Regions from separate parts of the Actinoplanes sp. NPDC026670 genome, predicted to be linked through region 2. Evidence: riboswitches for the same ligand, from Rfam matches in the RefSeq annotation. Region 2 holds a riboswitch; each other region holds the start of a gene.
What was found. Region 2 has a riboswitch for cobalamin ahead of AB0E94_RS28975 (MerR family transcriptional regulator). Riboswitches for the same ligand answer to the same signal wherever they lie in the genome.
Positions count from the first base shown of each region.

Region 1: linked by a shared signal. The riboswitch ahead of AB0E94_RS47940 (VWA domain-containing protein) and the one ahead of AB0E94_RS28975 (MerR family transcriptional regulator) in region 2 are both predicted to bind cobalamin.
Region 3: linked by a shared signal. The riboswitch ahead of cobN (cobaltochelatase subunit CobN) and the one ahead of AB0E94_RS28975 (MerR family transcriptional regulator) in region 2 are both predicted to bind cobalamin.

Region 1 is NZ_JBEZXU010000093.1:20,998-28,685, reverse strand. It holds gene cobO (cob(I)yrinic acid a,c-diamide adenosyltransferase) at 1-189, opposite strand, end outside; gene AB0E94_RS47940 (VWA domain-containing protein) at 499-2,652, opposite strand; cobalamin riboswitch at 2,685-2,804, opposite strand; gene AB0E94_RS47935 (gluconokinase) at 2,910-4,463, opposite strand; gene AB0E94_RS47930 (citrate synthase) at 4,735-6,018, opposite strand; gene AB0E94_RS47925 (universal stress protein) at 6,192-6,998, shown strand; gene AB0E94_RS47920 (bifunctional diguanylate cyclase/phosphodiesterase) at 7,028-7,688, shown strand, end outside.
Region 2 is NZ_JBEZXU010000032.1:110,235-117,922, forward strand. It holds gene AB0E94_RS28970 ((2Fe-2S)-binding protein) at 1-443, opposite strand, end outside; gene AB0E94_RS28975 (MerR family transcriptional regulator) at 440-1,321, opposite strand; cobalamin riboswitch at 1,376-1,584, opposite strand; gene AB0E94_RS28980 (TetR/AcrR family transcriptional regulator) at 1,582-2,208, opposite strand; gene AB0E94_RS28985 (short-chain fatty acyl-CoA regulator family protein) at 2,409-3,815, opposite strand; gene AB0E94_RS28990 (methylmalonyl-CoA mutase subunit beta) at 3,954-5,756, shown strand; gene scpA (methylmalonyl-CoA mutase) at 5,756-7,688, shown strand, end outside.
Region 3 is NZ_JBEZXU010000011.1:139,940-147,627, reverse strand. It holds gene AB0E94_RS13705 (nitrite/sulfite reductase) at 1-1,737, opposite strand, end outside; cobalamin riboswitch at 1,846-1,968, shown strand; gene cobN (cobaltochelatase subunit CobN) at 2,002-5,532, shown strand; gene cobF (precorrin-6A synthase (deacetylating)) at 5,602-6,354, opposite strand; gene AB0E94_RS13690 (response regulator transcription factor) at 6,369-7,079, opposite strand; gene AB0E94_RS13685 (histidine kinase) at 7,076-7,688, opposite strand, start outside.

The DNA.
Region 1 (7,688 bases), on a different contig from region 2:
CTTCTCCGACTTGACGAACTGGAACACCCCGATCGGCCATCCGGCGCTCCACGCCCGCAGCGCCATCCCGAACGCGGCCGTCGACTTCCCCTTGCCCGGCCCGGTGTGCACGGCGAACACCGCCTGCCGCCGCCGCTGCCGCGTCGTCAGCCCGTCATCGGGCACGCTGGTCACTTTCCCTTGCGGCACAACCAAAACCTCCCTGTTCGGTACGGCCACTGCTCCCGCCGGAGCCGACCCCGTCCCGTCTCGTCCGGTACACGGGCTCGGCGCGGCTCCCGCCCCTCACCCTCCACCGGCACTCACCGTCACCCCAGACCGCCAGCCGTCGCCCACAACGGTCATCACACCCGCAAAACCCACGTGAGCGACGGCTCGCGGACCGACAACCGAAACCCGACCGCCAGCCGTCGCCCACAACGGTCATCACACCCGCAAAACCCGCGTGAGCGACGGCTCGCGGGAGGGGGGACGGTGAGCTCGGGGTGGCTGGGGGTGTCACGCGGCGCGCCGGTAGGCGCGGTCGGTGGCCGGAGCCGGGCTGGGCGCGGAACGGCGGGTGGTGGCGGCTTCCAGGTGGTCCAGCGGCATCACGTCGGCGGCCAGGGCGGCGGCCAGTTTGCGGGCCAGGCCCAGACGGATCGGGCCGGACTCGCAGTCGACCACCACCGTGGCCACACCGGAGAGCAACGGGGCCACGCGTAGCGGGTCCGGGCCGCTGGTCGCCCGGCCGTCGGTGACGATGATCAGCAGCGGGCGGCGGCGGGGGTCGCGGCGGCGTTCGGTGGCGATCGTGGTGGCGGCCGCGCGCAGGCCGGCGGCGAGCGGGGTCCGGCCGCCGGTGCGCAGTGCGGCCAGCCGCTGGACGCCCACCTCGTGGCTGGAGGTCGGTGGGAGCACGACGTCGGCTTCCGCGCCCCGGAAAGTGATCATCCCGATCCGGTCCCGCCGCTGGTAGGCGTCCCGCAACAGGGACAGCACGGCCGTCTTGACCAGGGTCATCCGCTTGCGCGCGGCCATCGAACCGGAGGCGTCCACCACGAAGAGCACGAGGTTGGCCTCCCGCCCGACATGGACCGACTCCCGCAGGTCCCGCGGCAGCACCCGGATCCCCCGCATCGCCTGATCAACAGCGGTCTGGTCCAGGGCCGCCCGGTCCAGGGCAGCCCGCAGGGTGGCGAACAGATGTGGGGCTCCGGCGAGTTTGCCCTGTGGGGGGCGGCTTCCCACCACCCGGCCGCGGCGGGCGAAAGCCGGTGAGCGACGGCCGGTGTGGCCGCCCTCGCCGCGGGCCGAGATGCGCAGCGTGCGGGGGCGGTAGGCCGGGCCGGCCGCAACGATCGCGCCGGGCCGGCCGGGGGCGCCGTCCGGAGACTGCGGGGCTTCGGACGGGTCGAACTCGCCGGACGGGGCCTCGGCCGAGGACCGGGAGCCGGCGGGCGAAGGACCGGAGGGCGGGGCGCCGGAAGGGCCGGCCTGATCAGGGGACGCGACGTCCGTACCGTCAGAAGGGCCGCCGTCCCGCGGGCCGTCACCACCGCCTGGTCCGTCCGGGTCCGGGTCCTCGTCGTCCTCGTCCTCGCCGGAGGAGTCGGCGGCGGAGTCGGCGGAACCGGCGGCGCGGTCCTGTTCGGCCTGGCGTTCGGCTTCGGCCAGGGCCTCGTCGAGTTTCTGCTCGTCGGTGCCGGGCGGGTCGAGCGGGTCGGTGCGGCGGCGGTGTGGCAGGGCGAGCCGGGCGGCGTCGGCCACGTCGCCGGCGGTGACCCGGTCGCGGCCGTGCCAGGCGGCCAGGGCCACGGCGCAGCGGGCGACGACGATGTCGGCGCGCATGCCGTCGACGCCGTAGGCGAGGCAGACCCGGGCGATGCGGTCGAGTTCGGCGTCGGGGAGCCGGACCGACGGCAGCTGGGCGCGGGCGGCGGCGATCCGGGTGGCGTATTCACGTTCGTCGGCGGCGAACCGGGCGGCGAACGCGTCCGGGCCGGCCTCGTAGGCGAGCCGCCGCCGGACCACCTCGGCCCGCTGGACCGCGTCGCGGGGCGCGGCGACCGTGACGACCAGGCCGAACCGGTCGACGAGCTGGGGGCGGGGCTCGCCCTCCTCCGGGTTCATGGTGCCGACCAGCAGGAACCGGGCGGCGTGTTTGACCGAGACGCCGTCGCGTTCGACGTGGGCCCGGCCCATCGCGGCCGCGTCGAGGAGCAGGTCGACGAGGTGGTCGGGGAGCAGGTTGACCTCGTCGACGTAGAGCAGCCCGCGGTGGGCGGCGGCGAGCAGGCCCGGCTCGTACGCCTTGACGCCGTCGTTGAGCGCCCGCTGGAGGTCGAGGGTGCCGACGACCCGGTCCTCGGTGGCGCCGACCGGCAGCTCGACGAGGTTCGCGGCCCGCGCCGCCGACGGCCCGCCCGGTGTGTGCGGGCCGTCGGGGCAGCCGGGGTCGGGCGCTGCCGGGTCACAGGCGAACCGGCAGCCGTGCACGACCTCCACCTGCGGCAACAGGCCGGCCAGGGCGCGGACCACGGTGCTCTTGGCGGTGCCTTTCTCGCCTCGGACGAGCACTCCGCCGACGGCCGGTGACACCGAGGTCAGCAGCAGTGCCAGGCGCAGGTCGTCGAGGCCCACCACGGCCGAGAACGGGTACGGAGTCGTCACCAGGATCCCTTCCGGCGGGTGTCCACGCCCGCGCGTCGGTTGTCACGAGCGGCCGGAGTTCCTGGCTCCCGGAATCGGTGTCCGGTCACAGTGGCGGGACCGTCCCGGATTCGCACCGGGTTCCTCCGCTTACCGCTCGCCGGTCACTCTTTCCTACCGGCCGGTGACCCGTCAACGCGGGGTCCGTCACGGCGGGCCCGCCACCGGCGGCGGCGCCGGAGAATGTTGCACGCGAGATTCCCGGCCGTCCGGCGGGTTCAGTTGCGGACCGCCTTCTCGGTGCCGGGGAGGGGTTCGGGGGCCAGCTTGTCGAGTTCGGTGACGACGTCCAGGACGGCGAGGGCGGACTTCTCCACCAGGGGCCGAAGGCGGCGGTAGAGGTCGGCGTCCTGCGGGTCGGGCCGGGTCGGTGCGCCGGTCGGCACCAGGGCGGCGGCGTGGTCCAGGTCGGGCAGGTCGCCGAGGGCGTGCCGGGCCAGGAGGCAGGCGCCGAGCGCGGTGCCCTCGGGCACGTCGGCGACCGTCACCGGCAGGTCGAGGGCGGACGCGAGCACGCCGATCCACAGTTTCGAGGCGGCCGCACCGCCGGTGGCCCGGATCTCGGTCAGCGGGTTGCCCTCGGCCTCGAACGAGTCCCGGACCAGGGCCAGCTGCTGGCAGACGCCTTCGACGGCGGCCCGGACCAGGTGCGGGCGACCGTGTTCGCGGCGCAGCCCGAGGTAGCCGCCGCGCAGGCCGGGCCGCCACCAGGGCGCGCGTTCGCCGAGCAGGTAGGGCAGGCAGAGCAGCCCCTCGCTGCCGGCGACGATCCCGGCCGCCTCGTCGAGCAGCCGGGCGTCCCGGTCGTCGGCGCCCTCGCCGTCGCCCTCGTCGGGCAGGAACGTCTGGCCGGCCCACCTGACCACCGAGCCGGCGTTGTTGACCGCGCCGCCGATCACCCAGCGGTCCTCGGTGAGGGCGTAGCAGAAGAGACGGCCGGCTTCGTCGCCGGTCGGGGCGGCGACGACGGTACGCAGCGCGCCGCTGGTGCCGAGCGACACCGCTCCGACTCCGGGCGGGGTGGCGCCGACCCCGAGGTTGGCGAGCGGCCCGTCGGCGGCGCCGATGACCAGCGGAGTCCCGGCCGGCAGCCCCGCGGCGGCGGCGACCCCGGCGTCCAGCCGCAGGAGGTGTGTGGTCGGGACGACCTCGGCGAGCTGTTCCGGGCGGACCCCGGCGATCCGCAGGGCCTCGTCGTCCCAGCGCCGGGCGTGGATGTCGTAGAGGCCGGTGCCGGAGGCGATCGACAGGTCGACGAGGAACGGGCCACCGGTCAGCGCGGCCACGACCAGTTCCTTGACGCCACCCCAGCGGGCGGTGGCGCGCAGCGTGCCCGGGTCCTCGCCGGTCCACCAGGCGAGCTTGGTGAGCGGGGACATCGGGTGCACCGGGGTGCCGGTGCGGGCCTGCAGCTGCCGGGCCCGGCCGTCGGCGACGATCCGTTCGCACTGGGCGGCGGCCCGGTTGTCGGCCCAGGTCACGACCGGGCCGAGCGGCTTGCCGTTGCCGTCCATCGGGACCAGGGCGTGCAGGAACGAGCTGAGCCCGATGGCGATCACCCGGTCGCCTTTCGCACGGCACTCGGCGGCGACGTCGGTGAGCGCCTTGATCGCGGCGCCGGTCAGGGCGGCCGGGTCGAGCTCGGCGCGGCCCGGGCCGGGCACCGACAGCGGGTAGTGGACGCTGGTCAGGGCGCGGATCTCGCCGTCCGGACCGGCGGCTATCCCCTTGGTCGAGGTGGTCCCGGTGTCGATGCCGATCACGACGTCCATGCGTCTCCTCCCGCCGAACAGGCTGCCCTGCGAGCCTTTCATGCCCGGCGGGACGCCCGATCAAGCCCGGCCGCCTGATCAAGCCCTCGCAGCCCGGCCAGGCCCGGCGGCCCGATCAAGCCCTGCGGCCCGGCCACGGCCAGGGCGGACGGCACTCCGGCCGGGCGACGGCGAGGGCGGCCGGGCGGACGGCGTACCGAATCCGCGGTGGTGACCGCAAGCAAACGCCCCGCCGGAAGCGACCGGCGGGGCGTCAGTGGAACGAAATCGGTCAGCGCTGCTCGACCGGGACGAAATCCCGGACCGGCGAACCGGTGTAGATCTGCCGCGGGCGGCCGATCTTGTTGGCCGGGTCGGCGATCATCTCGCGGTACTGGGCGATCCAGCCGGGGAGCCGGCCGATCGCGAACAGGACCGTGAACATGTCGGTCGGGAAATTCATGGCCTTGTAGATCAGGCCGGTGTAGAAATCGACGTTCGGGTACAGCTTGCGGGAAATGAAGTACTCGTCGGAGAGCGCGATCTCCTCGAGCTTGAACGCGATCTCCAGCAGCGGGTCGGGCTTGTCGAGAGTCGACAGCATCTCCTGGGCGGCCTTCTTGACGATGGCGGCGCGCGGGTCGTAATTCTTGTAGACCCGGTGGCCGAAGCCCATGAGCTTGACGCCCTTTTCCTTGTTCTTCACTCGCGTGACGAACGAGTTGACGTCTCCGCCGTCCTTGCGGATCTGCTCGAGCATCTCGAGGACCGCCGCGTTGGCGCCGCCGTGCAGCGGACCGGAGAGCGCGCCGATGCCGGCCGAGATGGACGCGAACAGGTTGGCCTGCGAGGAGCCCACCAGGCGCACCGACGAGGTCGAGCAGTTCTGCTCGTGGTCGGCGTGCAGGATGAACAGCATGTCCAGGATCTTGGCGACCTTGGGGTCGACGTTGTACTGGACGGTCGGCAGGCCGAACGTCAGGCGCAGGAAGTTCTCGACGTAGTCGAGAGAGTTGTCCGGGTACGGCAGCGGGTGGCCGATGGACTTCTTGTAGGTGTACGCCGCGATCGTCGGAAGTTTCGCCATCAGGCGGATTGCGGAGATATCGACCTGCTCGGAGTCGAGCGGGTCGAGCGCGTCCTGGTAGAAGGTGGACAGCGCGGTGACCGCCGACGAGAGCACCGACATCGGGTGCGCGTTACGCGGGAAGCTGGAGAAGAACGTGCGCATCTCCTCCTGCAGCAGCGTGTGCACGCGGATCTTGTCGGCGAAGTCCTGCAGCTGCGGCGCGGTCGGCAACTCGCCGTTCATCAGGAGGTAGGACACCTCGAGGAACGTGCTCTTCTCGGCGAGCTGCTCGATCGGGTATCCGCGGTAGCGCAGGATCCCCTGGTCACCGTCGATGTAAGTGATCGCCGACTTGGTCGACGCGGTGTTCACGAAACCCTGATCGAGGGTTACGTAACCGGTCTCCTTCAGCAGAGCACTGACGTCGATGCCGCCCGGACCGTCGACGGCCTTCGTGACCGCCATCGACAACTGACCACCAGGGTGGTCGAGCTTGACATCCGTCATGTATTTCCCTCACTTCACCGGCAGATGTCCCAAGGATTTTGCCGTTCACCGTAAACCCTCAACCTGAATGGGTCATCAGGTGGCCACCTGTTGAGGCATTGGTCACCAGTACGTATGGGTCGTTGCGCCATAGACAATGGTCGGTATATTGCGACTTCGTTACGGGAGGGCCCATGCAGATCCCGAGTCAGGGACCCGTCGTCGTGGGTGTCGGCGACCCGGCGACCGACGCGGCCGCGGTCCGCCTAGCCGCGCGGGAGGCGTGCTCCCGCGGACGGGTGTTGCAGGTCGTGCACGCTTTCACCGGCCCCGGCGACGCTGGCTGGGGACCGGCCCGGCGGAGCGCCTCGCACCTGGTCGAGGAGGCGGTCTCCATAGCGAAGCGTTCCACACCCGGGGTCGATGCGCGGCCGCATCTGGTGGATGGCCCGGCCGGACGGGTGCTCCTGCGCCTGAGCCGGGGCGCGGTGCTGGTGGTGGTCGGCGGCCCGCTGGTCGAGGTGGTGGCGCGGGCCTGGTGCCCGGTGGCGGTGAGCCGCGCGCAGCGGACCCCGTCCGGCCCGGTGGTGGCAGCCGTGGACGGCTCGCCCTACGGGACGCTGGCGCTGCGGTTCGCGGTCGAGGCGGCCGGCCGGCGGGGCGGGACGGCGCACGTGGTGCACGTGACCGGGCCGGGGCGGGAGGCCGACGGGCAGCGGGTGCTCGACGAGGTCACGGCGCGGGCGGGAGCGGTGGCCGTACGCCATCGGCTCCTGATCGGCCCGGCCGGGACCACGCTGGTCCGGGTGTCGCGCCGGGCCGGTCTCCTGGTGCTCGGGCCGCGTGGGGTGGACGCCTCCGGGCGGCTCGGTTCGGTGGCCGAGGAGGTGTTGCGCCGGGCGGCCGGTCCGGCCGTCTTCGTGCACGGTGCGCGCCGCCCGGCAGGTTTCGTGAAGCCCGGTGACGGGGTGCCCGTATTGCTACCGTTGACGCATACATAGGTCTTCGGGCTGTACGGGAGGAATGCCCGGTGCGATCGGTACTTCCGCCGGGAATCGCCCGCCGCCTCTGGCAGATCATGGCCGGGGCCGGCACCGTCGCCACGATCCTCTACGCGATCTATCCGTCCTCGTCGATCGGCGAGGCGGCGTTCGCCCTGCTCGCCGTCGCCGTGATGGCCGCCTGCGTGATCGGGCCGCGGCGCTGGGACGCCGAACCTCCGTCGGCCTGGCGCTCGATGGCCGCCGCCGCGATCCTCTTCATGATCGGCGTGCTGATCCGCCCGACCGTCTCCGAGATGGCCATGCCGTGGCCGCTGCTCGCCGACATCGCCTCGTTCAGCGGTTACCTGCTGCTCGCCGCGTTCGTGCTGATCCTGCTGCGGGCCCGGGGCAGCCTGGACCGGCACGCCCTGCTGGACGGCCTGACCGTCTGCCTGTCGGCCGGCGTCGCCAGCGCCCTGCTGCTGGCCCTGCCCGCCGCCGAGGTGGCCGGCCGGCCCGCCCTGCTCTCCGCCATCCAGGGCATGTATCCGCTGGTCGACGTGATGGTCGTGCTGCTCATGGTGAACCTCACCTTCACCGCGAAGCACTGGCCGGTCAGCCTGATCGCGCTGATCGTGATGATGGTCGGCATCTTCGCCGGCGACCTGGCCTACGCGATCGAGGGCGTGGACGGCAACATCTACGCGT
Region 2 (7,688 bases):
ACCGGCGTGACGAGGTCGCCGACGACAGTGGCGGTGAGCAGTGCGGCGACGTCGTCCACCGACTGCCCGGTGCAGGGCACGGCGCTGATGTCGTCGTGAGCGATGGGCATCGGGCCACCGTCGACCGGACGCCACCACAGGCGCGTGGTGTCGGGCAGTGGGACGGCGGCGCCGGCGACCGCTGCGGCCAGCGGTGGTGACACCAGCCGGGCGGCCAGACCGAGGAAGACGGTCGAGGCGACCACCCGCTCGGCGATGCCGGCGACCGGTAGTCCGCCCATGGTGGCCAGCGTCTGCCGGGCGATGTCGACCCGGGACGCCAGGACCTGCGGGTCGCACAGGTCGGTGAACGGCCGCCACCCGGCGGTGTCCTCGCGGCGTTCCCAGACGAAGTAGGGGCCGATGCTTGCTGCCGCGGACAGCGCCGGAACCGCGGCGATCATCCGCGGCTTTCGGTGATGAGCGCAGCGACGACGGCGACAGCGTCGGCGAGGGTGGCCGCGGGCATCGTGCCCGGCGGTGACGGTAGCGGCCATCCGTGGCCGGCGGTCACCACGGTGGCCGGCCATCCCGGCGCCGCGGTGAGGGCGGCGAGCAGATCGGGCCGGGCGGGGTGGGGCCGATGGCTCCACACCACCGCGACGACGGGGCGGCTGGCGGCGACCACGTCGGTGATCGCCGCGTCCGGTAGCCCGGCGCCCAGGTGCAGGCAGCCGATCTGATGTTCGGCGAGGGCCGCTTCGAGCGCGTCGAGCGAGGTGAGGTCGCGGGGGTTCCCGGCCGCGACGAGCAGAACCGGCGTCGGGGCGCCGGCCGGTGGGCGGGGTACTGCGGCGAAGGTCTGGCTGAGTTGGCGGGCCAGCAGCCTGCGGGCGGCCGCTCTGCGTGGTTCGCTGATCTGGGCCTGGCTGAGGTGGGTGAAGGCGGGGCCGGCGACAGTGTGCCAGGTGTGCACGACACCGTGTTCGGTGACGGCGTCGTCCAGGGCCGACCGCAGGGCGGGCAGGTCCAGGCGGCGGGCGGCACGGGCCAGTCCCCGGGCCCGGGAGTCGGTGGCCGGGTCACGTAGCGGGTGCTCGGCGGCGGCTGGGCAGGTCGCACGCCGGGCCACCCGGGCGGCGTCGGCGGCCGGCATGCCGCGGGCGGTCAACTGGGTCATCGTGGTGAGCGTGGCGATGTCGCCGGGGGTGTAGCGGCGGTGCCGGCCCGTCTCGTGGCCGGTGGGGCCGAGCCTGTACCGCTGATGCCAGGTCCGCAGGGTGGTCGGTGCCACGCCGAGGCGCCGGGCCAGTGACCCGGCGCTGAGATTCTGCTGCTGCATGGTGTGGTTGTCCACCGCCGACCCGCCCTCGAGGTCACCGTCTGCGACCGCACCTGATCCGGTACGGGCAGTGGCAGGTCTTCGGACTCGTGGGCGTACAGCCTCTTCCTACTGGCCGTCGCTTCCCGAACCTGGTCGAGGTTCAGTGCGTTGACGGCGGTCGTTCCCACTCACCGCTGCGGGGCAGTCCCGGATTCACACCGGGTTCCCTCTTACGACACCCTGTCTGGCGGACAGGGCGAACCGACTGCCCGCCCAGTTTAGGACGGCGTGACCCGTTGCCGCTCGGCGGCGTGGCCGGGCCACAGTTCGGCGACCAGCCGGTGGACGTCGTCGACGGTGCCGGGATCGAGGACCGGCGGCGTGGTGTCGGCGCTGAGCAGGCCGAGTGCCATCTCGGCGTAACGGGCGGCCAGCTCTTGGAGGGTCAGCGGCCCGTCTGGCTGGAACCAGCGGGCGACGCCGCTGCACATCTCCAGCAGGGCGAGCCGGGCCACGCCGGGTTCACGGACCCGGAACTCGCCGGCGGTGACGCCGTCGGCGATGGCGGTCTTCCAGAACTGCTCATAGGTGTCACGCAGACCGGTGATCTCGGTCCGTAGCACGGGCGACAGGGCCCGCAGCTCGTCGTCGGCGACGCGGGTGTGCAGCGGGCGGGCCGCATGGGCCAGGACGTGGATCTGCACGAGGCGGGTGATCCGGGCGGTGGGGGTGCCGCCGGTGCCGGCCTGGGTGGCGGCGCGGATCAGCAGTTGCATGCTGTCGCGCATGATCTCGGCGAGCAGGTCTTCCTTGGTGCTCATGTAGTGGTACAGCGTCGCGGTCGTCGAGGATCCCGACGAGGCCGGCATCGACGCGGACGAGGAGACGATCCGGCGCCGGCGCATCGCCTTCTACCAGCGGCTCGGCGCCGAGTTGCTGCCGGTGCGGGACTATTGCCCGCCCCAACCGGGCGGCCATCCGCATCCGCTGCGGCTGATCACCTCACCGTCGCCCCGGCCGGCTTCGGTACGCGACCTCGTGCTCGCCGTCTACCGGTACCGGTACGACCTGGAACACGGGCACCCGGTGGTCCAGCAGACGCTACTCAACGCTGGTCCACCGCATACGGGATGACGGTCTGCCGGTTCTCGTCGACGAGCAGCTGCCCGGCCGCCGGCGGCCGGGCCCGCTGGGCGCAGTCCCGGCGCTCGCAGATGCGGCAGCCCAGCCCGATCGGGGTGGCCGCGCGCGGGTCGTCGAGGGCGAGGCCGTCGCTGTAGACGAGCCGGCCGGCGTGCCGCAGCTCGCAGCCCAGCGCCACCGCGAAGGTGGCGCGCGGGCTGTGGTGGCCCCGGCCGCCGTGCACGACCGTGCGGGCCAGCCAGAAGTAGCGTTTCCCGTCGGGCATCTCAGCGACCTGGGTCAGGATCCGGCCCGGTGAGCTGAACGCCTCGTAGATGACCCACAACGGGCAGGTGCCACCCAGCCGCGAGAAGTGGAAGTCGGTGGCCGACTGCCGTTTGGAGATGTTGCCGGCCCGGTCGACGCGCAGGAACGCGAACGGCACCCCGCGCAGCATCGGCCGTTGCAGGGTGCTGAGCCGGTGGCAGGCGGTCTCGAAACTGACGCCGTAGTGTCCGGCGAGCAGCTCGACGTCGTAGCGCAGTTGCTCGGCGGTGTGGTGGAAGTCGGTGTAGGGCATGAGCAGGGCGCCGGCGAAGTAGTTGCCGAGGCCGATGCGCGCCAGGTCGGCGGCCGCCCCGGGACCGGCCCCGGCGGCCAGAGCGGTGATCAGCTCGCCGTGGGCGAGGAACGCCAGCTGAGTGGCGAGCTGGAAGGCCCGCTGGCTGTCGGTGTAGTTGGCCGACAGGTGCAGCACCTGGGTCACCGGGTCGTACCGGCGAAGCTCGACGGAGCCGGGTGGCATGGTGAGGACCCGGACGTCGTAGGTGGCGAGCAGGTACCGGCTCAACGTCTCGGCGGCGTGACCGGGCCTGGTCCGCAGGTGTGTGGCGAGTTGCTCAGCGGCAATGTCGAGGGCGTCGAAGTAGTTGAAGTTGCTGTAGAAGAAGTCACGGACCGCGTCGTGGGGTTCGGCGAGCCCGGACACCGGTTCACCCGGCGAGGCGAGGGCGGCGACCCGGTCGGCGGCGTCACGGTAGCGACGGTGCAACGCGACCAGGGCGCGGGCGGCAGCCGGATGGTCGCGGATCAGCTCGGCGGCCTCGGCCGGGTCGACGGCGACGCCACTCGCCTCGTCGGCCAGGGCGGTGCGGACGTCGGCGCCGAGACGTTCGTTGTCGGTGTCGCTGAAGAATTCCGGGTCGACCGCGAAAACCTCGGCCAGGCGCAGCAGGACGGCCGCGGTCAGGGTGCGCTGACTGTTCTCGATCTGGTTGAGGTAGCTGGTCGAGATGTCCAGCCGGCGTGCCAGCTCGGCCTGGGTGATGCCGTGCTCACGCCGCAGGCGGCGCACCTTGCCGTACGCGTAGAGCTTCGCGGCGCCGGACATTCTGCGAAGATAACACTCACAGAGTTCGCAAGGTTTGCAGTTTTGCAGCCCAGGTGGTGGAAATTACGCAAGTTGCGCCACTGGACGCCGGTCGGTGTCGCACCCGAATCTGATCATGTGCGCGCAGGAAGGGGAATCGTGTCTGACGAGCTGACGCTGGGGGCGGACTTCCCCACGGCGACCGAGGAGCAGTGGCGCAGGCTGGCGCTGGCCGCGTTGCGCCGATCCGGCGCCGCTGCCGACGACACCACACCGGAACGGGTGGACGACCTGCTCGCCGCCCACACCCACGACGGGCTGCGGATCGCGGCACTGCACACCGCCGACAGCACACCGGCCGGCCCGACCGGTGTTCCCGGCCGCTTCCCGTACGTACGGGGCGCCCACCCGGCGCACGCGATGGGCACCGGCTGGGACGTTCGTCAGCGGCACGCCGGCGCGGACCCGAAGGAGATCCGCGAGGCAGCCCTCGACGACCTCGAGAACGGGGTGACCTCGCTGTGGCTGGCCGTCGGCGGCCCGTCACTGCCGCTGGACGCCCTGCCCGACGCCCTCGCCGGCGTCTACCTCGATCTGGCCCCCGTGGTCCTCGACCCCGGGCCCCAGTTCACCGCGGCCGCCGACGCCTGGTTCGCACTACTGGGCGCCCGCGGAGTCGACCCGGGCACGGCGAGTGGTGGGTTCGGCGCCGACCCGATCGGCTGGCAGGCCCGCACCAGCGAACCCGGTTCACTCGCCGAGGCCGCCGCGCTCGCGGGCCGTTGTGCCGCCGACGCGCCGGGCATCCGGGCGATCACGATCGACGCGACGGTCTACCACGACGCCGGCGGCTCGGACGCCGAAGAACTCGGCTGCGCCGCCGCCACCGGCGTCGCATACCTGCGGGCGCTCACCGGCGCGGGACTACCCGTCACGACAGCAATGAGCCAGCTCGAATTCCGGTACGCGGCCACCGCCGACCAGTTCGCCACGATCGCCAAGCTGCGGGCCGCACGCCGCATCTGGGCGCGGATCGCGCAGATGTGCGGGGCCGCCGACGCCGGCGGGCAGCACCAGCACGCGGTGACCTCGGCGGCCATGATGACCGCCCGCGACCCGTGGGTGAACCTGCTGCGCACCACGCTCGCCACGTTCGCCGCCGGGGTCGGCGGCGCCCGGGCGGTCACCGTTCTCCCGTTCGACCACCGGCTCGGCTCCCCCGACGGCTTCGCCCGCCGGCTGGCCCGCAACACCCAGATCCTGCTCGTCGAGGAAGCACACGTGGCGCGGGTCCTCGACCCGGCCGGCGGATCCTGGTTCGTCGAGCGCTACACCGACGACCTCGCCCACCAGGCCTGGGAGTGGTTCACCGGCATCGAGCAGGCCGGCGGCATCACCACCGCGCTCGGCAACGGCCTGATCGCCGACCGGCTCGCCGCGACCTGGCAGCAGCGCGAAACCGACATCGCACACCGCCGCGATCCGATCACCGGCGTCAGCGAATTCCCCAACCTGGCCGAGGAATCGCCCCGCCGCAAGCCCGCACCGGAACCGGCCGGCGGCGGCCTGCCGCGGCATCGATATGCGGAGGCTTTCGAACGGCTCCGCGACCGCAGCGACGCCCACCTGGCGGCGACCGGCGCCCGCCCGACGGTCTCGCTGGCCACGCTCGGATCGCCTGCCGCGTACGGGCCGCGGGTCACTTTCGCGACCAATCTGTTCGCCGCCGGCGGCATCGCGGTCACCACCGAAGCCGGGTCGCCGGTGGCCTGTGTGTGCGGCCCGGACAAGTTGTACGCCGAACAGGCGCCCGTGGCGGCCGGGCAGTTCCGGGAGGCCGGCGCCCGGCGGGTGCTGCTGGCCGGACGCGGCGACCATCCCGGTATCGACGGCCACATCCACGCCGGATGCGACGCCGTCGCCGTGCTCGACACCGTCCTGACCGACCTCGGAGTGCAGTGATGATCCCCGACTTCTCCACGGCGAAACTGACCGGCCCGCAACCCGAACCGGGCGAGCAGGAGGCGTGGCAGGCCGCCGACGAGCTGACCTGGCACACCCCCGAGGGCATCGCCGTGCCGCCGCTCTACACCGCCGCCGACCTGGCCGGGCTCGACTTCCTGAACGGCTACCCGGGGATCGCCCCGTACCTGCGGGGCCCGTACCCGACGATGTATGTCAACCAGCCGTGGACCATCCGCCAGTACGCCGGTTTCTCCACCGCCGAGGAGTCCAACGCCTTCTACCGCCGTAACCTCGCCGCCGGGCAGAAGGGCCTGTCGGTCGCGTTCGACCTGCCCACCCACCGCGGCTACGACTCCGACCACCCGCGGGTCACCGGCGACGTCGGGATGGCCGGGGTCGCCATCGACTCCATCTACGACATGCGGCAACTGTTCGAGGGCATCCCCCTGGACCGGATGAGCGTGTCGATGACGATGAACGGCGCCGTGCTGCCGGTCCTCGCGCTCTACATCGTGGCCGGTGAGGAGCAGGGGGTCGCCCCGGAGCAGCTGCCCGGCACGATCCAGAACGACATCCTCAAAGAGTTCATGGTCCGCAACACCTACATCTACCCGCCGGCGCCGTCGATGCGGATCATCTCCGACATCTTCGCGTTCACCTCACAGCGGATGCCGCGGTTCAACTCGATCTCCATCTCCGGCTACCACATCCAGGAAGCCGGGGCGACCGCCGACCTGGAGCTGGCGTACACCCTCGCCGACGGCGTGGAGTACCTGCGGGCCGGCCGCGACGCCGGGCTCGACATCGACGCGTTCGCGCCACGGCTGTCGTTCTTCTGGGCCGTCGGCATGAACTTCTTCATGGAGATCGCCAAACTCCGGGCCGGCCGGCTGCTGTGGGCCAAACTGGTCCGCGAGTTCGGGCCCAAGGATCCCCGGTCGCTGAGCCTGCGGGCACACTGCCAGACCTCCGGCTGGTCACTGACCGCGCAGGACGTCTACAACAACGTCATGCGTACGTGCATCGAGGCGATGGCCGCCACCCAGGGCCACACCCAGTCGCTGCACACCAACGCCCTCGACGAGGCCCTCGCCCTGCCGACCGACTTCTCCGCCCGGATCGCCCGCAACACCCAACTGCTGATCCAGCAGGAGTCCGGCACCACCCGGGTCGTCGACCCGTGGGGCGGCAGCGCCTACGTCGAACGCCTCACCCACGACCTGGCCACCCGCGCCTGGGAACACATCACCGAGGTCGAAGCGGCCGGCGGCATGGCCCGCGCCATCGACGAGGGCATCCCCAAGATGCGCATCGAGGAGGCCGCGGCCCGCACCCAGGCCCGCATCGACTCCGGCCGCCAGCCGGTCATCGGCGTCAACAAGTACCGGCCCGCCGCCGACGAACCGATCGACGTTCTCAAGGTCGACAACGCGGCGGTACGGGCCAGCCAGATCGCCAAACTACGCAGGCTCCGGGCCGAACGCGACGACGTCACCTGCCGGGCCGCCCTCGACGCCCTGACCACGGCGGCCGGCGGGACCGGGCAGAACCTGCTGGCGCTGGCCGTCGACGCCGCCCGCGCCAAAGCCACCGTCGGGGAGATCTCCGACGCGCTGGAGAAGGTCTACGGACGGCACACCGCGCGGATCCGTACCATCTCCGGTGTCTATCGCCAGGAGGCCGGGCAGGTGAGCAACATCGAACGAGCGCGGGCCGCCACCGCCGCGTTCGCCGAGACCGAGGGCCGCCAGCCGCGGATCCTGGTCGCCAAGATGGGCCAGGACGGCCACGACCGCGGGCAGAAAGTGGTCGCCACCGCGTTCGCCGACCTCGGCTTCGACGTCGACGTCGGCCCGTTGTTCGCCACCCCGGCCGAGGTCGCCCGCCAGGCCGTCGAGGCCGACGTGCACATCGTCGGCGTCAACTCCC
Region 3 (7,688 bases), on a different contig from region 2:
CGCCACCGCTATCGCATCTGCCAGCCGATCTACCCCCGCCGCGTGCTCCAGCCTGCCGTTCGCCGTGGTAGCGACCGGTTGGTCGTTCGCCGTGGTAGCGACCGGTTGGTCGTTCGCCGTGGCAGCGACCGGTCGGCCGTTCGCCGCGGTAGCAACCGGTCGGCCGTCCGCCGTGGCAGCGACCGGCCTGTCGTCCGCTGCGGTAGCGACCAACCTGCCGTCCGCTGCGGTAGCGGCCTGCCGGTCGTCCGCTGCTGTCGTGGCCGGTGTGAGGACGCTGATCCTCGCTGGTCGCGGGCTCGGGGTCGATGGTCCGACCGGGCCGCGATCATCGACCGGGGACCGGCCTGCGGGCACCGCCGGCTGCCGGACGGCGGCGGGGACGTGGACACCCGGCTCTTCGTCATCGGCCGGACGGTGGGTGATCAGGTAGCCGTCGGCGGTCGCCTCGGCGCGCACGTGCGGGAACGCCGGGCTGCCGCACGCGCGGGCGCACCCCACCCAGTGCACCGGGAGGCCGGCGATGAAACGGGCTGCCGTGGTGGCGTCGGCTCGCACGTCGGCCAGCGATTTCGCGCAGCCCGGCCGGCCCGCGCAGGCGGTCACGCCGGACCACGGCGAGCCCGGCGCCACGGCCAGCCCGGCGCCGGTCAGGCGGTCCGCCCACGCCTCGGCCGCCTCCGGCGCCAGATCGGGCACCACCACACCGCGCCAGGGCGTCACGATCAGCAGGTCAGCATTTTCCAGAACCCTCAGCGGCACGCCATCGAGCCGCCCCAGCGGCACCAGCGCCCCGACCGCCGAGAGCCCGTCCGCCTGTGGCACCACGCCGATCAGGTCACCTGGCTCGGGGGCGCCGGCAGGTGTCGCCACCTCGACCGGAACGGGCGTCACACCGAGCGCCGCCACCACCCGCGCCGAGACCCGGGCCGGACCGTCGGCCAGCTCCCGTAGCCGCCAGGCCACCGCCCCGCCGGACCGCTGCGCCTCCCGCTCCGCCAGGAACGCGTGGGCAGCGGCGAGGAGCACAGGCACGACGTCGTCATGGCCGGCCCGCAACCCGGTGTCGTGCCCGCCGAGCCGAATCGCGAACAGATCACCGTCAGCCGACACCCGCGGCCGGGGAACAACCGCACCAGCCCTAGTGGGACCTGGGGCGGCGTCGTCACCGGCCGAACAGGGGGTGGCATCGTCACCGGCCGAACGCGGGGCAGCATCGTCACCAGCCGAACACGGGGCAGCGTCGTCATCGGCCGAACGCGGGGCGGTGTCGTCACCGGCCGGGGGCGGGACGGGGATCGCGGCCACGTCGGCGGCCAGTGGGACCTGGCCGATGGCGAAGAGGAACTTGCCCGGCAGGGCGGCCAGCGAGGCGTCAGCCTGGAGCGCGAGGTCGAGCCGTCCTACGAGAGCGCGAAGGGGAGATCCGCACAGCGGGGGGGCCGCAATGTTCCGTACGTTGTCATGGGTCTGGGAAGGCAGCAGGCCCGCCGACCGCAACCGGGCCGCCAAGGCCGGCGCATCGCCCTCTCGTAATGCTCTGAGCTGGAGGTTTGCGCGGGAGGTCAGCTCCAGGCCGCCGTCGCCGAACTCCTCGGCGAGCTCGCGCAGCGAGCGCAGCTGAGCGCCGGACAGCAGCCCCCCTGGCAGCCGGACCCGGGCCAGCATGCCGTCGGCTGCGGCGTGCAGCCGCAGCGCGCCGGGACAGGCGTCGGTGTCCGACCAACGGGGAGTCATGGCCCGGATACTACGGCGGGCCCCCGACAGGAATTCACCTCCGTCGTGCGGCGGGTCGGGAGCGTCACAGCGGCCGTTCCGCCTTGACGCGGGACACCGGGGTTCGGAAAGGTTAGGGGCCAACGAGCGGCGACGCCGCGGAGGAAGCCGGTGTGAGTCCGGCGCGGTCCCGCCACTGTCACCAGGGGATTCTCTGGGAGCCAGAAACTCCGGTCGCCGTGATGTCCGTCTACCCGGGGCGCGGACCCCGAGGGGGAGTGCGCTGTGTTCCTGCTGCTGTCGACGTCCGACACCGACCTGCTCAGCGCCCGGGCCAGTGGCTCGGCGTGGCGCCCGGCCAACCCGGCCCGCACCGCTGTCGACGACCTGCCCGCCCTGCTCGACGGCGTCGATCTCGTGGTGGTGCGCATCCTCGGTGGCCGCCGGGCCTGGGAGGAGGGCCTCGACGCGCTGCTCGCGAGCGGTCTGCCGGTCGTCGTCCTCGGTGGTGAGCAGGCGCCCGACGCCGAGTTGATGAGACTGTCCACGGTGCCGGCCGGTGTCGCTGCGGACGCGCACACCTACCTGGCGCAGGGCGGTGCGGAAAATCTCGCGTCGCTGCACGACTTCCTCTCCGACACGGTGCTGCTGACCGGCAACGGGTTCGCTCCGGCGGTCGAGACCCCGCAGTGGGGTCTCCTGCCGAGGGCGGAGAGCAGCGGCCGGGAGACGGTCGCGGTGCTCTACTACCGCGCCCACCACATGGCCGGCAACACCGCCTTCGTCGAGGCGCTGTGCCAGGCGATCGAGGCCAAGGGCGGCCGGGCGCTGCCGATCTTCACGGCCTCGCTGCGGACCGCCCCGCCGGAGCTGCTGGCCGAGCTGCGCAAGGCCGACGCGCTGGTGGTGACGGTGCTGGCGGCCGGCGGCACCCGCCCGGCCACGGCGAGCGCGGGCGGCGACGACGAGGCGTGGGATGTCGGCGTGCTCGCCGACCTGGACGTGCCGATCCTGCAGGGCCTGTGCCTGACCAGCTCGCGGGCCGCGTGGGAGGCCAGCGACGACGGCCTCTCCCCGCTGGACGCGGCGACGCAGGTCGCGATCCCCGAGTTCGACGGGCGGATCATCACGGTGCCGTTCTCGTTCAAGGAGATCGACGAGGACGGGCTGTCGGTCTACGTGGCCGACCCGGAGCGGGCGCTGCGGGTGGCCGGCATCGCGGTGGCACACGCCCGGCTGCGGCACGTGCCGCCGGCCGAGCGGCGGATCGCGCTGATGCTGTCGGCCTATCCGACCAAGCACTCCCGGATCGGCAACGCGGTCGGCCTGGACACCCCGGCGTCCACCGTCGCGCTGCTCGCGGCCCTGTCCGAAAAGGGCTACCGGATCGGTGACTTCGGATCCTTCGACGGTGACGGCCTGATCCACACGCTGATCGCCGCCGGTGGCCAGGACCCCGACTGGCTGACCGAGGAGCAGCTATCGGAGAACAAGGTCCGGATCTCGGGTTCGGCCTACGAGTCCTGGTTCGTGACGCTGCCGGAGGATTTCCGGGAGAGCGTCGTGCAGCACTGGGGGCCGCCGCCCGGCGAGCTCTACACCGACGGCGGCGACATCGTGCTGGCCGCTCTCCGCGACGAGAACATCGTGGTGATGGTGCAGCCGCCGCGTGGTTTCGGGGCCAACCCGGTCGCCATCTACCACGACCCCGACCTGCCGCCGTCGCATCACTACCTGGCGGCCTACCGGTGGCTCGCCGACGAGTTCGGCGCGCACGCCGTCGTGCACGTCGGCAAACACGGCAACCTGGAGTGGCTGCCCGGCAAGAACGTCGGCATGTCCGCTTCGGACGGCACCGACGCGGCGCTCGGTGACCTGCCGCTGATCTACCCGTTCCTGGTCAACGACCCGGGCGAGGGCACCCAGGCCAAGCGCCGGGCGCACGCCACCCTGGTCGACCACCTGATCCCGCCGATGGCCCGCGCCGAGTCCTACGGCGACATCGCCCGGCTGGAGCAGCTCCTCGACGAGCACGCCAACATCGCGGCCCTCGACCCGGCGAAACTCCCGGCGATCCGGGCGCAGATCTGGACCCTGATCCAGGCCGCCAAGATGGACCACGACCTCGGTCAGGCCAACCGGCCCGACGACGAGGAGTTCGACGACTTCATCATGCACATCGACGGATGGCTGTGTGAGGTCAAGGACGTGCAGATCCGTGACGGGCTGCACGTGCTCGGCGCGGCCCCGGCCGGTGAGGCGCGGATCAACCTGGTGCTGGCCATGCTGCGGGCCCGGCAGATGTGGGCCGGCAAGGTGGCCGCCCTGCCGGGTCTGCGTGAGGCGCTGGGCCTGACGGAGGACGCGTCCACCGCGGAGACCGATCGGGTGGAGGCGGAAGCCCGCGAGTTGATCACGAAGATGGAAGAGGCCGGCTGGCCGGCCGTCGTTCCCGACATCTCCGACAACCCAGACGTGGTGCGGGTGCTGGAGTTCGCCGCCACCGAGGTGGTGCCCCGGCTCGCCAAGACCACCGACGAGCTCACCCATGTGTTGCACGCGCTCGACGGCGGCTACGTGCCGGCCGGCCCCAGCGGCTCCCCGCTGCGCGGCCTGATCAACGTGCTGCCCACCGGCCGTAACTTCTACTCGGTCGACCCGAAGGCGATTCCCAGCCAGCTCGCCTGGGAGACCGGCCAGGCGATGGCGGAGTCACTGCTCACCCGCTACCGCGCCGACCACGGCGAGTGGCCCCGCTCGGTCGGCCTCTCCGCCTGGGGCACCAGCGCCATGCGGACCGCCGGCGACGACATCGCCGAGATCCTGGCCCTCATCGGTGTCCGCCCGATCTGGGACCCGGCGTCCCGGCGGGTCACCGGGCTGGAGCCGATCACCGCCGAGGAACTGGGCCGTCCCCGCGTCGACGTGACGGTTCGTATCTCGGGTTTCTTCCGGGACGCGTTCCCGCACGTGGTGGCGCTGCTCGACGACGCCTTCAAGCTGATCGCCGAGCTCGACGAGCCGGACAACTACGTCCGCGAGCATGCGCTGCGCGACCAGGGCGAGCACGGCGACTGGCGACGCGCCCGGACGCGGATCTTCGGGTCCCGCCCCGGAGCGTACGGCGCCGGCATCCTGCCTCTGATGGACAGCCGGAACTGGCGGGACGACGCCGACCTGGCCGAGGTCTACGCGGTGTGGGGCGGGTTCGCCTACGGCCGTGACCTGGACGGGGTTCCGGCCCGTGGGGACATGGAGAACGCGTACCGGCGGATCGACGTGGCCGCGAAGAACATCGATACCCGCGAGCACGACATCATCGACTCGGACGACTACTTCCAGTACCACGGCGGCATGATCGCCACGGTTCGCGCGCTGACCGGTAAGGCGCCCGCGGCGTACATCGGCGACTCCACCAACCCGGACCAGGCACGCACCCGCAGCCTGACCGAGGAGACCGCCCGGATCTTCCGGGCCCGGGTGGTGAACCCACGCTGGATCGCCGCGATGCGCCGGCACGGCTACAAGGGCGCGTTCGAGCTGGCCGCGACCGTCGACTACCTGTTCGGCTACGACGCCACCGCCGGCGTGGTCACCGACTGGATGTATGAGCAGCTCGCCGCCAGCTATGTGCTGGACGCCGACAATCAGGAGTTCATGCGCCAGTCCAACCCGTGGGCGCTGCACGGCATCACCGAGCGCCTGCTGGAGGCGGCCGACCGCAAACTGTGGGACTCGCCGGAGCCGGAGACGCTGGCCGCCCTCCAGCAGCTCTACCTGGAGACGGAGGGCGACCTGGAAGACGGCCCGGCATGACCCGCTGAAAGACGGACGACGGCCCGGGGTGACCGCTGGAAGAGGGCGGACAACCCGGCGCGACAGGGGTCAGGCCTGCCGGCGGCGCAGCAGATAGGTGTCCATGATCCAGCCGTGCCGCTCACGGGCCTCGGTCCGGGTCGTCACGATCTCGTCGCCCACCTCGGCGACCGGCCCGGCCGCCAGCAACTCGTCGGGCGTGCTCACGTAGGCGCCCCAGTAGATGTCGGCGTCCGGGTACTTGGTGAACGCATGCTGGGCGTCGAGCATCACGACCACGTCGTCGGCGCCCTCCGGCCAGCCCTCGGCCAGCCGCCGCCCGGTGGTGACCTGGAACGGCTGCCCCACCCGGTTGAGCCCGACCCGGTGTTTGGCGGCCAGCGCCGACACACTGCTGATGCCGGGGATCACCTCGAACTCGAACTCGACCGCCCCGCGCTCCAGGATCTCCTCGAGGATGGCGATCGTCGAGTCGTAGAGCGCCGGGTCGCCCCAGACCAGGATCGAGCCGATCTCGTCGTCCTTGAGGTGCTCGGCGATCAGCTCCTCCAGGACCAGGGACCGCCGGTGCCGCCAGTCGGCGACGGTGCCGGTGTAGTCGGCCGGGTTGCGGTCACGATCCGGGTCGCGGCCCTCGATGATCCGTTTCCGCGGCTGCGAGTAGCCCCGGATCAGGCGTTCCCGCAGCTCGATCAGGCTCGCCTTGGTCTCACCCTTGTCGAGCAGGAAGAACACATCGGTCCGGCCGATCGCCTTCGCCGCTTGCAGGGTCAGATGGTCCGGGTCGCCCGCGCCGATCCCGACTACACAGATCTTCCGCACGCCCTGAGTCTGCCTCACCCGCGGCGGCGGGCCGCCGCCAGGCCGCTGCGATGAGCGATGGCGACGAGCTGCGCGCGACTCGCGGCCTCCAGTTTGGTCAAAATCCGGTGGACGTACGTACGGACGGTCTCCGGACTCAACGACAGCGCCCGAGCGATCGACGCGTTGTCGTCGCCGTCGGCCAGAGCCGTGAGCACCTCCAGCTCACGGGCGGTCAGTCGGTCCAGCCCCAGGTCGGCGGCCGGTTGTGGCGCCGTCGCCGCGTGGGCCATCACCTGCCGGGTCACGCCGGGGGAGAGGACCGGCTCCCCGCGGGCGGCGGCCCGGACGGCGTCCCGCAGCGGCCCGGGCGAGGTGTCCTTGAGCAGGTATCCGTCGGCGCCGGCCCGCATCGCCCCGAGCACCTCGTCATCGGTGTCGAACGTGGTCAGCATGAGGATCGCCACATCCCGGCCGGCCGGTTCGGCCCGGAGCTCGCGGACCGCGGCGATCCCGTCGCCACCGGGCATCCGGATGTCCATCAGGACGACGTCCGGCCGCAGCCGCCGGACCAGAGCGGCCCCGGCCACCCCGTCGGACGCCCCACCGACCACCTCGATCGGCAGCGGGCCGCTGAGCCCGGCCGTCTCGGAGGGCGGTTCCGGGTCGTCGCCGGTGAGCAGCGCAGTTATTCCCGCTCGGACCAGCGACTGATCGTCGACGAGCACTACCCGTACCGAAATCATCTGATCGTCTCCAGAGGCAACGCCGCACTGACCCGCCAACCGTGTTCGACCGGCCCGGCGTCGAGCCGGCCCCCGGCCGCGGCGACGCGTTCGCGAAGCCCGGTCAACCCGGCCCCGCTCGCCCCCGGCTCGCCGGACACCCCGTCGTCCTCGACGCTGACCAGCAGGATCCCGTCGTCCGCGCGGATCTCGACCGCGATGCTGCGCCCGGCCGAATGCCGGAGCACGTTCGTGACAGCCTCCCGGACCAGCCGGTATGCGGTCGCCGCGGTGGCCGGATCACCGACCGGCTCGATCGCGGCGCGTACCCGGAATCCGGCATCCCGCGCGGTGTCCATCAGCGCGTCGAGGTCACCGAGCGACGGCTGCGGCCGCAATTTCCGGACCGTGCTCCGCAACTCGGTGAGCGCATCGGACAGCGCCCGCGCCACATGATCGAGGGCGGCGACCGCGGCGTCCGGCCGGCGGGGCGCCTCCTGCCGGGCCACGTTCGCCTGGATCGCGGCGACGGTCAGCGCGTGCCCGATCGAATCGTGCAGTTCCCGGGAGAGTTCCTGGTTGTGTTCGTGGATCCGGCGGCCGGCCTCCAGTTCGATCTGGCGGCCGGTG